2 linked regions of the Magnetofaba australis IT-1 genome follow. The protein of the gene in region 2 interacts with the protein of the main gene of each other region in a pairwise test. Links are inferred from orthologs where the notes say so. Each region holds a gene or a part of one and is shown on either strand. Other genes may lie near its edges.

What was found.
Region 1: the proteins of gyrB (region 2) and gyrA interact in binary tests that used the Escherichia coli proteins (3 or more experiments, as listed by UniProt). The link is inferred for Magnetofaba australis IT-1 from one-to-one orthologs.

Annotation. Positions count from the first base shown.
Region 1 is NZ_LVJN01000020.1:1,268,616-1,272,187, forward strand. What follows is about bases 1-3,254. They hold gyrA (DNA gyrase subunit A), read right to left. Parts: upstream 2,949-3,254; coding sequence 201-2,948; downstream 1-200. Other genes in these bases: serS (serine--tRNA ligase), read right to left, coding at 1-185; mazG (nucleoside triphosphate pyrophosphohydrolase), read right to left, coding at 3,073-3,254. In the rest of the region: more of mazG, read right to left, coding at 3,255-3,572. UniProt on the Escherichia coli protein: A type II topoisomerase that negatively supercoils closed circular double-stranded (ds) DNA in an ATP-dependent manner to maintain chromosomes in an underwound state.
Region 2 is NZ_LVJN01000021.1:600,554-603,965, reverse strand. The notes cover bases 184-3,277. They hold gyrB (DNA topoisomerase (ATP-hydrolyzing) subunit B), read right to left. Parts: upstream 2,908-3,277; coding sequence 460-2,907; downstream 184-459. Other genes in these bases: MAIT1_RS21290 (hypothetical protein), read left to right, coding at 184-206. Outside these bases: more of MAIT1_RS21290, read left to right, coding at 1-183; DNA replication/repair protein RecF, read right to left, coding at 3,332-3,412. UniProt on the Escherichia coli protein: DNA gyrase negatively supercoils closed circular double-stranded DNA in an ATP-dependent manner to maintain chromosomes in an underwound state.

The sequences.
Region 1 (3,572 bases), on a different replicon or contig from region 2:
TTGCGCGCGCCGATCTCCTTGGACAGGGCGTTGCGCTTGGCCTGCAACTCTTCGGTCTGCACCCGCAGGGCGCGCTGTTGCTGATCCAAGTCGCGCAAGGCGGCCAGATTCAGACCGCCGCCGCGTCGTTGCAGTTTCGCTTCAACGCCTTCCATGTCGGCGCGAATCTGTTTGATATCCAGCATTGCCTGCCTCCCTGCTTAGCTTGCCGCGTCATCGGCGCCGACGTCGCCTTCGGGCGCGCCATCGTCGATGTTGTCGATGCTTTCGATGTTCTCGTCATCCATTTCGGCGTCATCGTCGGACTCGGCGATGCGCGCCACCGACGACACCCGTTCGCCATCGGCCACATTGAGCACGCGCACCCCCTGGGTGCTGCGCCCGGCCAGGCGGATGGAGTCGACGCCGGTGCGGATCACCGTGCCCTGATCGGTGATCACCATCACCTCGTCGCCGGGCCACACGCCCAAGGCGCCCATCAGCGCGCCGGTCTTGTCGGTGACCGACATGCCGATCACGCCCAGACCGCCGCGCCCTTTGGTGGGGTACTGCGCCTCTTCGGTGCGTTTGCCGTAGCCGTTGGCGGAGATGGTGAGGATTTCACACTCGCTTCCCGGCTCCACCACCACCAGCGCGATCACCTTGTCATCGCCCTTCAGGCGCATGCCGCGCACGCCGCGCGCCACCCGGCCCGAACGGCGCACATGGTTGACGCGGAAGCGGGCGGTTTTGCCCGCAGCGCTGAACAGCAGCACGCGGCCGCGCTCCACCGTGGCATCATCGTCGCCGCTGTCGTCGGAATCGTCGGCGTCATTTTCGATCACGGCGACGGCGGATTCGTCGTCGTCGCCATCCTCGCCGCCGGTTCCCAGCTCTTCCAGCGGGGTGGGGGCCAGCGCCACGCCAATCAGGCCATCCTCGTCCATCAGGTTGATGGCGCGGATGCCGTTGGTGCGGATGTTGCCATACGCCGACAGCGCGGTCTTCTTCACCAAGCCGCAGCGGGTGGCGAAGAGGATATCCCAGGCGTCCCACTCTTTGGGGTCGATGGCCACCGGCACGATCTGCGCCAGCTTCTCGCCTTCATCCAGCGACAGCACATTGACCACCGGGCGACCGCGCGAGATGCGGCTGCCCTGGGGCAGTTCGTAGACTTTCAGCTTGTAGACGCGGCCTGTATCGGTGAAGCAGAGGATGGTGGCGTGGGTGGAGGCCACGAACATCTGTTCGATCCAATCCTCATCCTTCATGCCGGTGGCGGACTTGCCTTTGCCGCCGCGACGCTGGGCGCGGTAGTCGGCGCTGGCCTGGCGCTTGATGTAGCCGGCGTGGCTCACCGTCACCACCATCTCCTCCTCTTCAATGAGGTCGGCGATGGAGAAGTCGCCAATGGCGTCGAAGATCTGCGTACGGCGCGGATTGGCGAAACGCTCCTTGATCTCCAGCAGCTCGCCGCGAATCACCTCCATCAGCACCGTTTCGGAGCCGAGGATCTCTTTGAGTCGCGCGATCTCTTTGAGGATCTCGGCGAACTCGTCGTGGATCTTCTCCTGCTCCAGGCCGGTCAGGCGGTGCAGGCGCATATCCAGGATCGCCTGGGCTTGGTCGGAGGAGAGCTGATAGCCGCCGGGCACAAAGCCGGGGGAGGCGATATCGCCTTCGCCCATGGCGCGCAGCAGCATGGACTCCACTTCGCCGCGTCCCCACACCTCTTGCATCAGCCCCTCTTTGGCCACCGCCGGGGAGGAGGCGGCGCGGATCAGGGTGATGATGCGGTCGATATTGGCCAGCGCAACGGCCAAACCTTCCAAAATGTGCGCGCGGGACTGCGCTTTTTTCAGTTCGAACAGGGTGCGCCGGGTCACCACCTCGCGGCGGTGCTTGAGGAAGGCGTCGAGGAAGCCGCGCAGCCCCAGGGTTTGCGGACGACCCTCCACCAGCGCCAGGGCGTTGACCCCGAACGAGGTCTGCATGGGGGTGTGCTTGTAGAGTTGGTTGAGCACCACATCGGACTGGGCGTCGCGCTTGAGCTCCACCACCACGCGCATGCCCTGACGGTCGGACTCATCGCGCAGGTCGCTGATGCCCAGGACTTTCTTCTCCCGCACCAACTCGGCGATGCGCTCCACCAGGCGTGCTTTATTCACCTGATAGGGCAGCTCGGTGACGATGATCGCCTCGCGGCCATCTTTTTTGGTCTCGATGTTGGTGACCGCGCGGATCACCACCGAGCCGCGCCCGGTCTCATAGGCGGAGACGATGCCCGCATGGCCGTGGATGGAGCCGCCGGTGGGGAAGTCGGGGCCGGGCACATATTGCATCAGGTCGCGATTGGAGAGCGACTTGTCGTCGATGAGGGCGCAGGTGGCGTCGATCACTTCGCCCAGATTGTGCGGCGGAATATTGGTGGCCATGCCCACGGCGATGCCCGCCGAGCCGTTGACCAGCAGGTTGGGGAACTTGGCTGGCAGCACCTGCGGCTCGGACAGCGAGCCGTCGTAGTTGGGCGAAAACTCCACGGTCTCCTTGTCGATATCGAGCAGGAGTTCGTGGGACAGGCGGGTCATGCGCACTTCGGTGTAACGCATGGCCGCCGGGGAGTCGCCGTCCACCGAGCCGAAGTTGCCCTGGCCATCCACCAGCATGTGGCGCATGGAGAAGTCCTGCGCCATGCGCACGATGGTGTCGTACACGGCGGTGTCGCCATGGGGGTGATATTTACCGATGACGTCACCGACCACGCGGGCCGACTTTTTATACGGGCGGTTCCATTCGTTGCCCAGTTCGCGCATGGCGAACAGCACGCGCCGGTGCACCGGTTTGAGCCCGTCGCGCACGTCGGGCAGGGCGCGGCCGACGATTACGCTCATGGCGTAATCGAGATAGGACCGCTGCATTTCGTCTTCGATATTGATGGGCTGCTGTGCGCTGTTTTCGGGTTCACTCATGGGGCGATGCCGTTGCCGTCCTTATTGGGGGCTGGAGATCTCAGCCGCGCTGGAATTTCGTGACCCATTACTATAGCGCATTGATGGGAACGACGACAGGTTTGGCGTGCTGTTTTTGCGCACGTTAATCGCGCGGCGGCTCCTGGCTTTTGGCTTCGCCCCACAGCGCTTCGAGGCGATCGAGTCCAGCGGTGTGGGCGTTCTCGCCGGTTTCGCGCAGGCGCGCCTCCACGTGGAGGAATCGGTTCTGCACCTTATGGGCGCTGTGGCGCAGGGCGGTCTCCGGGTCGATGTCCAGGTGGCGCGCCAGATTCACCAGGCTGAACAGCAGGTCGCCCACCTCCTCCTTGACGTGGTGCTGATCGCCCTCGGCGCGCGCCTCCACCAACTCGCCCAACTCCTCCCGCACCTTGTGGATCACCCCCTCCGGGTCGGGCCAGTCGAAGCCCACCTTGGCCATCTTCTGCTGCAGCTTATACGCCCACAGCAGCGCCGGGAGTTTGTTGGAGAGGCCGTCGAATACCGATGGCGGCGGCTCGGTCTGCCCCGAGGCGGCGCGTTCGCGCGCTTTGAGGGACTCCCAGTTGTTGGTCACGTCCTGGGCGGCGTCCAGCTTCTCGTCGG
Region 2 (3,412 bases):
GCGATCAGGTCCGTGTGGTGGTGACGTCGCGGGGCGGTGTGGATTACCAGTGGCGGCTGGAGTCGTGGGTGGAGGGGGAGTGGATGTGGGGCTCGACGGTGATGGTTCCGAACCTACGCTTGTGGCGCCGCAAGCAGATGCGGATTGTGCAGAACCGGCTGTTTCAGGGACCAGCGCCGCAGGTGGAGACGGTGTTGGAAGATTGAGAAGAGGGGATCCAACAAGCGCTATAGCCGCACGCAATCAACCTTGCTCAAAACAGGAAATGTTTGCGTGACGTAGATTGAGCTTGCGCTGACTATTGGCCTCCGGCTGGCCGGAGGCGGGGTCTGGGGGCCGCGCCCCCAGCGGGGTGTGGGGCGGCGCCCCACGGTTTGGCTGTTGATCTTGGGAGCTCGAGGGCGAAGCCCTCGATATCTTTCATTTTCCCAAGATTTTAGACTATTGAAACGAGTTTAATTAAACGTCCAGGTTGGCCACGTTCAGGGCGTTGTCCTGGATGAAGGCGCGGCGCGGCTCCACCACATCGCCCATGAGGGTGGTGAACACCTCGTCGGCGGCCACGGCGTCATCCACGCGCACCTGCAACAGGGTGCGAATGGAGGGGTCCATGGTGGTCTCCCACAACTGCTCGGGGTTCATCTCACCCAGACCTTTATAGCGTTGGATGCTCAAACCCCGCCGTCCTTCGCTCAGAATGCCGCTCAGGAACAGTTCAATGCCGCCGATGGGGTTCTGCTTCTCCCCTTTCACCAAAACCGCCTCAGCGCCCAATAATTCGTGGAACTGCTCGGCGATCTTCAGCATTTCGCGATACTCCGGCGAAGTCGCCAACGGGCGGTCGATGCGGGTGATCTGCTCAATGCCGTGCTGCATGCGCGCAATGGCGATGATCTCGCTGCTGGTCTCGGGGTCGTGTTCGGTGCGCACCTCCAGCCGCTCCTCTTCATTGCCCAGAGCGCGCAGGGTTTCGGTGTATTGCGGCAGCAGCGTCGCCACGGCGTCGGCGTCGGCCAGGGTGTCGGCGCTGATGCGGTAGCTCCCCGCCGCCGCGTCGATGGCCACGCGGTCGTGATGGCGCGCCAGACGGTCCAGCAGAATGCGGTAGCGTTTGGCGCGCGCTGCCAGGGTGGTCAACTCGCCATTGGCGATGATGCGCCCGTCGGCGGTGTGGGCCTCCACGCCGTCCAGACCGCTCTCCACCAGCAGGGCGGTGAGGGCGTCGTCATCCTTCAGATAGCGCTCGCTCTTGCCTTTGGCCACGCGATAGAGCGGCGGTTGGGCGATGTAGAGATGGCCGCGCTCGACGATCTCCGGCATCTGCCGGTAGAAGAAGGTGAGCAGCAGAGTGCGAATGTGGGCGCCGTCCACGTCGGCGTCGGTCATGATGATGATGCGGTGGTAGCGCAGCTTTTCGATGTCGTATTCGTCGCGACCGATGCCCGCGCCCAATGCGGTGATCAGCGTGCCCACCTCCTGCGAGGAGAGCATCTTGTCAAAGCGCGCCTTCTCCACGTTGAGGATCTTACCCTTGAGCGGCAGCACCGCCTGGTGCTTGCGGTCGCGGGCCTGTTTGGCGGAGCCGCCGGCGGAGTCGCCCTCCACCAGGTAGAGTTCGCACAGCGCCGGGTCTTTCTCCTGGCAGTCGGCCAGTTTGCCGGGCAGCGAGGAGATCTCCAACGCGCTCTTGCGTCGGGTCAGTTCACGCGCTTTGCGCGCCGCCTCGCGGGCGGTGGCCGCCTCCACGGTTTTGGCCACCACCGCGCGGGCTTCGTTGGGATGCTCTTCGAAGAAGGTGGCCAGCTTCTCGGCCACCACGCTCTCCACCACCGGACGCACTTCGGAGCTGACCAGTTTGTCTTTGGTCTGGGAGGAGAATTTGGGGTCGGGCACTTTGACCGAAATCACGGCGGTCAGACCCTCGCGGCAGTCATCGCCGGAGACCTGGACTTTCTCCTTTTTGAGAATGCCGCTCTCGGTGGCGTAGTTGTTGACCGTGCGCGTGAGCGCGGCGCGGAAGCCCGCCAAGTGGGTGCCGCCATCGCGCTGCGGGATGTTGTTGGTAAAGCAGAAGATGTTTTCCTGATAGCTGTCGGTCCACTGCAGGGCGATCTCGGCGGTGACGCCGTTCTTTTCGTCCTGGAAGGTGATGGGCGGCTCCAGCAGCGGCGTGCGTGCGCGGTTGAGGTGCTCCACAAACGAGCGGATGCCCCCTTCATAGTGGAAATTGTGCTCTTTGTCGGTGATTTCGTCGACGATGTGGATGCGCACCCCGGAGTTCAGGAACGACAGCTCACGCAGGCGTTGCGACAGGGTGTCGAAGGAGAACTCGGTGACCCCGGAAAAGGTCTTCAGGCTGGGGGTGAAGCGCACCTCGGTGCCGCTGGATTCGGTCTCGCCGATCACCTTGAGGGGGAAGTCCGGTTCGCCATGGGTGTAGCTCTGATGCCACACCTGCCCGCCGCGGCGGATGGTTAGTTCCAGCTTCTCCGACAGCGCGTTGACCACCGACACCCCCACCCCGTGCAGACCGCCGGAGATCTTGTAGGAGTTGTCGTCAAACTTACCGCCCGCGTGTAGCACGGTCATGATCACTTCCGCCGCCGAACGCCCCTCTTCGGCGTGGATATCGGTGGGGATGCCGCGCCCGTTGTCGCGCACGGTGACCGAGTTGTCGCTGTGAATCAGCACGTCGATGGTGTCGCAGTGCCCGGCCAGCGCCTCGTCGATGGCGTTGTCCACCACCTCGAACACCATGTGGTGCAGGCCGGTGCCGTCATCGGTGTCGCCGATGTACATGCCGGGCCGTTTGCGCACCGCCTCCAGCCCTTTGAGGACCTTGATGTTGCTGGAGTCGTAGTTTTCACCGCCGGTTTTTGGCGTTTTGGGGGCATCGCTTTGCGTCATGACGTTTCGTTTCTCAACTCAATAGCGGCGTTGTTGGCGCCTTGGTCGGCTTGGGGCGAGAGCCAGTTTTTTGGGTGTTGAAAGATATCGAGGGCTGCGCCCTCGAGCTCCCAACAGCCAAGTCGTGGGGCGCCGCCCCACACCCCGCTTAAGGGTCACAGACCCTTAAGAATCCCCGAAAAATCGCCTCTGGCGATTTTTCGCCTCGTCAGCGCAAGCTCGTCGTATCTTACGCAAACACTTATTCTTAGGGGTTTATTGGCAATTTAAGATATCGAGGGCTTTGCCCTCGAGCTCCCAACAGCCAAACCGTGGGGCGCCGCCCCACACCCCGCTTAAGGGTCATAGACCCTTAAGAATCCCGCCTCCGGCCAGCCGGAGGCCAATAGTCAGCGCAAGCTCAAAGTCTCTCACGCAAACACTTTTACTTCGGCGCCTGCTCTGCAAATGCGCCGTCTTGCACGGTCCAAGTTTGCTTGGGTCGATTTTCCGGCCACGGTATCTG